Regions from separate parts of the Novosphingobium sp. TK71 genome, predicted to be linked through region 1. Evidence: riboswitches for the same ligand, from Rfam matches in the RefSeq annotation. Region 1 holds a riboswitch; each other region holds the start of a gene.

Region 1 (2,314 bases):
TCGACATAAGTCGGGTTTGAATACATGTTCCAGTCGTAATACTGGGCGTAGACGTTGGCGCTCCAACTCGCCTGCGTGATCCCCACATTGCCGACGAACCGCGTGGTCCTGCCGCGCGCCGTCGGGTCGGGCGAACAGAACACGTCGGCGCATATGTCGGAACCGACGATCCGCTCGGGAATCTGCTCGGTTGGACGCCATGTCGCGTGGTAGGCATGAAGCGAAGCCTGGAGCGCACCTTCGCCCAGCGGCATGCTGTACTTCGCAAAGCCCGCATAATGGCGCAGGTGCTCCTCCTGCTGCCACGGCCCGTCATAGCGCTTCGCCTGCCCCACCACCGTAAGATCGCCGGAACCAAGCCCTTTGATCGTGCCGCCCGCTGCAAGACGGCCGGTGCTGTACGAGCCCCCCTCAAGCGAAACCCACGGGCGGTCGAAGCCGGCGATCGTCGTCATGTAGGCCGTGCCCGCCAAGGCGAAATCGCCGCCGTCCGCGCGATAAGGCCCTTTGCGGAAGTCTTCACGCGCAACGATCTCCGGGATCAAACCGTTGAGATCGAGATACCCCTGCCCATGACCATGGGTCCGCAGGTTCATCTGCACGCCGTCGATATAGGTCGTGAAATCGCTACCATGATCGAGGTTGAACCCGCGCAGGAAATACTGGTTCGCCTTGCCGCTGCCCGAATGCTGGGCGGCGACCATGCCGGGAATAGCCTCGAGAAGTTCGGCCACGCGCAGCAGCGGACGGACCAGCAGGTCGGAGCCTGCCACGCTGCCTTCGCTGGCGGCATGGGCTTCGCCGATCTTGGTCTCTCCCCGGCCGAAAACCAGGATTTCGCTGTTGCCGCCATCCGAAGCCGACCCGTCCGAAGCCACTTCGCCGGCAAGAGCCGGAACGGAGGCAAGCGCGACGATCCCGCCCATGGCGAGGCGGGCGAATGCCGCCTTTGTGTTGATTTGCATTACAATTCCCCCGGCGCCTGCGACTGGGAGTGGAAGCGTGCCGTCCAAGACGGTCGGCACGCGCCATCGGCCGGACGCCCGAGGCGACCGCGACACGAACCGATGCGGCTTCCACCGCTCGTTCGTCGCTCAGACGGAAAAATTACCGGGCCTCGGCCATCCCCTGGACCAAAGCGAGAGCGACCAGACGCCGGCAGGTCTCCTGGCTTGCGGGTCATCGCTTGATGCACGGCCTTCCCAGGCCTCGCAGGATTTAGCGTCCGGCCCAGTGGCTGCGGCCAGGCTCCTTGGCCTGCCGCGATATGCATCGCGCTCACCGCTTACAGTTGCAGGGACAGCCTCGGATTCGAAGGCCGAAGCCCTCTCACCGCGTTCCCTATTAAGCCTCTTTCGAGGCACCGGCGCGATCTTGCCCGCCGCCTTCGAAAGAAGGAAACGGTTGCAGTCCGCTAACCCACGCAAGAAATGTGTTCAAGAGTGTATGGCAGGTGAGGTATTGTTACGGCGATGCTTTCGCCCGCTGCGCCGGGAAAGCGGGCCGGGAAAGCGGGCCGGGTAACCGTCACCCCGGCAAAGTCGCGGTCTGGCGAAGGGCTTCGCCAAGCGCGAGCGCGGCCGACGTGGCGAGATTCAGCGAGCGCACCTCCGGCCGCAGCGGTATGCGCACGCGCGCATCACAGACATCCGCCACTGAGGGGGGCACCCCTGCGCTCTCCTTTCCGAAGAGCAGGACATCGTCTACCCTGAATCCGAATTCATAAGCCGAATGGCTGCTCTTGGTCGTGAACAGCACCAGTCTGCTCGGCCCGATATCGGCCCTGAAGGCATCGAAGCTGGCGTGTCGTGTAATCGTGACATGGTCGATATAGTCCATGGCAGCCCGCCTTACGCGCCGATCGTCCCATACGAAGCCCATCGGCTCGATAATATCCACGCTCGCGCCCAGGCACGCGCCAAGCCTCAGCACGGCGCCGACGTTTCCGGCAATCTCGGGTTCGAATAGAGCAATACGCATCCGGACCGATTGGCGGCAAGACAGCGGCCATGCAAGCCCTTCGGCAGTTCCCGGATAACGAGGCGGGGCGGCGCCCTTTCCGGCCTGTGCCGCAAGTGGCGGATATTGCGGGAATAAAGCCGTTGTGCAACCTAGGGCATCCGAAACCTTGAAGGACCGAGGGATGCCCACGATACAGGACAAGCGACACGACTTCCTCTGGCTCGTCCAGCTCTGGATGCAGCGCGAACGGGATATCGCCGGATGGACGGCAACCTGCGGCGATGCGGTTGCCGCCAGCTATCGTATCCCCGCATCGATGACCGCGCGCGACGCCGCGCACGATTTCCTGTCC
Region 2 (2,314 bases), on a different replicon from region 1:
TGTGAAGCAGGCGAACCTGCGCGTCGATCTCGGCCGTTTCCGCAAGGAACTGCTGCGCGGCGGGCGCGAGACGGTGGGTCGCTTCGACGGCCGCTACAAGGGTCTCGATGCCGATGCGGCCGGTGAAAGCCCCGAGTACGACCCTTCGGACACCGCGATCAGCGGCCTCTATGTCGGCAGCTTCCTTGACCAGCTGACCACCACGCTCGGCTACAAGACCGATCTCGACTACCGCCTGAGCGCGCGCGAGGGCGGCCCGGTGGACTGGGACTGGACGCATGAGCCGCCCGCCGGACGCAAACAGAACGTCGCCGACGTGACCGCAGACCTCAGCACCGCGATGCGCATCAACCCGCACCTGCGCGTGCTTTCGCTCAACGGCTACTACGACATGGCAACGCCGTTCTTCTCGACCGAGCGCGACCTCAAGCACATGATGCTGGCGCCGGCGCTGCGCCAGAACCTGCAGTTCAAGTACTATCCGGCAGGCCACATGGTCTATCTGAACCCCGAGGCGCTGCACCAGATGCGCCTCGACATGGAGCGCTACTACGCCGAGGGCGCGCGCTGACATCCTCTTGCGGGGCGGCGACGATCCGCCGCCCCGCTCTCCCCCCGATTTCCCTCCATCCCGAACGCCGCGGCGGTGACTGGCGCATGGAGGATTGCCCCCGCCCGCATCGCCCGCTACCAGCGCTTCCGCCCGGATTCGTCTGACGAGCCGGGCGAATGATCGCGTCGGTGCCTCGAAAGAGGCTTAATAGGGAACGCGGTGAGAGGGCTTTGCCGCCTTCGAATCCGAGGCTGTCCCTGCAACTGTAAGCGGCGAGCGCGATGTACATCACGCGGCGGGCAAGGCGCCCATGCCGCAGCCACTGGGCCGGACGCTAAATCCTGCGAGGCCTGGGAAGGCCGTGCATCAAGCGATGACCCGTGAGCCAGGAGACCTGCCGGCGTCCGGTCGCTCTTGCTTTGGTCCAGGGGATGGCCGGGGCACGGTGATTTCTCCGTCTGAGCGACGAACGAGCGGCAGGGGCCGCACGGTGCGCTGAACGGTCGCCTTTCCATGGGCGCCCGGCCGGTCGGTGCGCCGGCCGTTCGCAAACGGCAGTCCCCTGCTTCGGATCGCTGGCGCCCGGCAGGGGAATGAAGATGAATTTCGCAAAGGTTTCGCACGCGGCGCTTGCCGCGGCGCTGGCGCTCGCCTGGAGCACGCCGGTTTTCGCCGGGGAACGCGCCGACGGCGACGGCGAGGACGGCGCCATCGTCGTCACCGGCCAGAGCCTTGAGGAAACGCTGCCGCAGGAACTTTCCCGCTACGGCAACGACATGGCCGTCGTGGAGGGCAGGCAGATTCGCGACAGCGGCGCAGTGGACGTGGTGAAAGCGCTCGATTCGGTGCCCGGCCTCTACATTCGCGGCCGCAACGGGCCGTTCACTTACGTCGATGTCTCGCTGCAGGGTTCGCGCACGCAGGACGTGCTCTGGACGATGGACGGCATCCGGCTGAACAACCGGCTCTACGGCAGTACCTCGCCCAACGACACCCTGCCCGCCAGCATGATCGAGCGGATCGAGGTGCTGCGCGGCGGCGAGAGCCTGTTCTACGGCACCCAGGCCTCGGCCGGGATCATCAACGTGGTGACGCGCGGCTTCACGGACGACTTCAACGGGCAGGTCAACGCCTCGGTCGATTCGTGGGGCGGCACCAGCTTCGACGGCTACCTGCGCGGCGCGGCGGGCGGGCATCGGTTCGTGGCCTATGCCTCGCGCAACCGCTCCGAGGGATACATGCCCTACAGCGCCTACCAGCCCAGCCTTACCGATCGCCGGCTCGGCTACGACTTGTGGTCCGCAGGCCTCAAGTACCAGTACGACCTCGCCCCCGATCTCGCGCTCAATCTCCAGTACCAACACACCGAGGCGAAGCTCGACAACCTTTCGCCCACCCGCATCCGCGAGAGCCGGAACGACCGCAACGAGGAGATCGCCAGCGCCCGGCTGGACTATACCGGCAGCGACACCGTGCAGTTCTTCCTCAAGGGCTATTTCCACGACTGGAAGACCGCCTACATCCAGATCCGCAACTCGCTTCCCGATCACGATCCGCAAGTGATCTACCCGGCAGGCACGTTCTGGGGCTACCGCGACTGGGGCGGTAGCGCGGTGGTCAAGCTGCATCCGCACCGGGGTTTGGAGTACCTGCTGGGCTACGACTTCCAGAACTTCTCCGGCCGGGACGACGTGCTGCTGATCGCGCCGACCAGCGAACAGGTCCACGCCGCCATCGCGCAGATCCGCACGACCGACGAGA
Region 3 (2,314 bases), 240 kb from region 1:
CGCGAGCGAGTGATCGACGATGAGCTGGGTTGGCACCACAGGATTGACCTTGGCCGGATCGCCGCCCTGATCGGCAATGGCATCGCGCAGGCCTGCAAGATCAACAAGCGCGGTCTGACCGAGGATGTCATGGCAGACGACACGCGCGGGATACCATGGGAAGTCGAGATCCCGCTTGCGTCCGACGATCTGGATCAGCGCATCGTTCAGCAGTGCCGTGTCGCAGCGCCTTACAAGCTGTTCGGCAAGCACGCGCGAGACATAAGGCAGCGTGTCGTACGCGCCGGGGTGAATGGCGTCGATCGCGGCTCGGGTGTCGAAGTAATCGAGCTTTGTACCGGGCAGGGGTTTGCGGAAGACGGTGTTCATGCCGCCCTTATCCGCATGGTTCGCGGCCCGCGAAAATGGCTGAAAAGGCGAAGTTTTGCGGACTGGGCGCTGCAAATCTGCAAATTTTGCGAACCTTGCGGTTCCGGCGACGTGAGCTCAAATTCGGAAAATCATATAAAGATATCTTTATATCAGTCTTGACATTCGCCGCTTCTGGTGCTCTAACCAACGATGTCGAGGTTCCCCGCTTCAGGCATGACGGCGGGGCTAAGACGGGAAGCCGGTGGTGTTCGAAAGGACGGAATCCGGCGCTGCCCCCGCAACTGTAAGCGGCGAGCGGAAGTCCCAATTCGTGTCACTGGCTCTTCGCAATAGAGCCGGGAAGGCCGGGACTGAAGCGATGACCCGTGAGCCAGGAGACCTGCCTTCGGCGCCATAACTTTCCTCGGACGGGGGTTCCTCCGGTGGATCGCGCTTGAAGCGGGCTTCGTGGCATAGGCGCCATGCGGGTCTGTGCACCTCCTGCGCGCTCTTCATTCGGACCTTTCGCCCGGCAAATGCAGGTGATCGGTCGATGTTTCCAATTCTGTTCTGCTCCGTCCCGCACCGACGAATGCGTTGGCGCGCCGTGTCTGCGGGGCTGATCCCCGCCTGACGCGGCGCGCGCGCCAATCAGATTTTCCATTGCGAATGACCATGACGGACCGGCCACCACGCCGGCCCGAAGGAGATTTTGCGCGCCTGCAGCGGGCGCCAGATGCGGTCCTTTGCCGCGTTGGCACTGGCCGCGAACTGAAAACTGCAGACCCAATCCGAGCGGGCCGCCGCGCCATTCAGGACACAGAGCCATGAACAACCCAGACTTCCTATTCAGTATCAAGAGCATCTGCTTCGACGAGGATTATCGTCCTGCAGATAATACGCGCGTCACCACCAACTTTGCCAATCTGGCCAGAGGGGAAAGCCGTCAGGAAAACCTGCGCAAAGCCCTGGCCATGATCGACAATCGCTTCAACGCCTTGGCGCATTGGGATAATCCAGAAGGCGATCGTTATGCCGTCGCCCTGGATATCATCTCCGTTGAAATGAAGGTCGACGCCGCCGGTAGCGGTAACGCATTCCCGATGATCGAAATCCTCAAAACAAGCATTGTCGATAAGAAAACCGGCGAACGCAGCGAGGGCGTCGTCGGGAATAACTTCTCCTCATACGTGCGCGATTACGATTTCAGTGTTCTGCTACCAGAGCACAACAAGGGGAAATCGGCATTCGGCATTCCGGATGACTTCGGCGACTTGCACGGCAAGATCTTCAAGAGCTTTCTGCGTTCGGATGCCTACAAGGGGCACTTCAAAAAGCCGCCGGTGATTTGCCTGAGCGTCTCAAGCAGCAAGACCTATCGTCGCACCGAGAACGAGCACCCCATCCTGGGCGCCGAATACCAGCAAGACGAGTTCTCTTCGACCGATCGGTACTTCGCCAAAATGGGCCTGAAGGTTCGCTATTTCATGCCCCGAGATAGCGCCGCGCCGATGGCGTTCTACTTCGTCGGCGACTTGCTCGGCGACTATACCAACCTTGAGCTTATCAGCACCATCAGCACAATGGAAACGTTCCAGAAGATCTACCGGCCCGAGATTTACAACGCCAATTCTGCTGCGGGTAAGGTCTATCAGCCGAGCCTGAAGCATCAGGACTATTCGCTCACCCAGATTGTCTATGACCGGGAGGAGCGGAGCCGCCTTGCTATTGAGCAGGGTAAGTTCGCCGAAGAACAATTCATCAAACCACACCAAGCCATTCTCCAGCAATGGTCGGCCAATTGCGTCCTTTGATCAGTCAAGAAATCACAAGGTTATCCGATATGAAGAGACTGTTACCCACATCGACCGCCGGTAGCTTGCCCAAGCCATCCTGGCTCGCGCAGCCCGAGACGCTTTGGTCGCCATGGAAGCTGGAGGGCGAGGAACTGATCGCCGGCAAG

Evidence for each region. Region 1 has a riboswitch for cobalamin ahead of ACXJ16_RS21105 (TonB-dependent receptor). Riboswitches for the same ligand answer to the same signal wherever they lie in the genome.
Region 2: it holds a riboswitch for cobalamin, as region 1 does, so the genes downstream of both, ACXJ16_RS06940 (TonB-dependent receptor plug domain-containing protein) here and ACXJ16_RS21105 (TonB-dependent receptor) in region 1, are expected to answer to the same signal.
Region 3: it holds a riboswitch for cobalamin, as region 1 does, so the genes downstream of both, ACXJ16_RS22110 (DUF1852 domain-containing protein) here and ACXJ16_RS21105 (TonB-dependent receptor) in region 1, are expected to answer to the same signal.

What each region holds. Positions count from the first base shown of each region.
Region 1 covers NZ_JBSZKA010000001.1:1,146,249-1,148,562, forward strand. Annotated here, with positions in the region: gene ACXJ16_RS21105 (TonB-dependent receptor) at 1-965, opposite strand, end outside; cobalamin riboswitch at 1,141-1,383, opposite strand; gene ACXJ16_RS21110 (tRNA (cytidine(34)-2'-O)-methyltransferase) at 1,528-1,980, opposite strand; gene ACXJ16_RS21115 (hypothetical protein) at 2,144-2,314, shown strand, end outside.
Region 2 covers NZ_CM143962.1:1,508,877-1,511,190, forward strand. Annotated here, with positions in the region: gene ACXJ16_RS06935 (S10 family peptidase) at 1-571, shown strand, start outside; cobalamin riboswitch at 725-969, shown strand; gene ACXJ16_RS06940 (TonB-dependent receptor plug domain-containing protein) at 1,153-2,314, shown strand, end outside.
Region 3 covers NZ_JBSZKA010000001.1:1,381,476-1,383,789, reverse strand. Annotated here, with positions in the region: gene acnD (Fe/S-dependent 2-methylisocitrate dehydratase AcnD) at 1-369, opposite strand, end outside; cobalamin riboswitch at 551-774, shown strand; gene ACXJ16_RS22110 (DUF1852 domain-containing protein) at 1,179-2,165, shown strand; gene ACXJ16_RS22105 (methionine synthase) at 2,195-2,314, shown strand, end outside.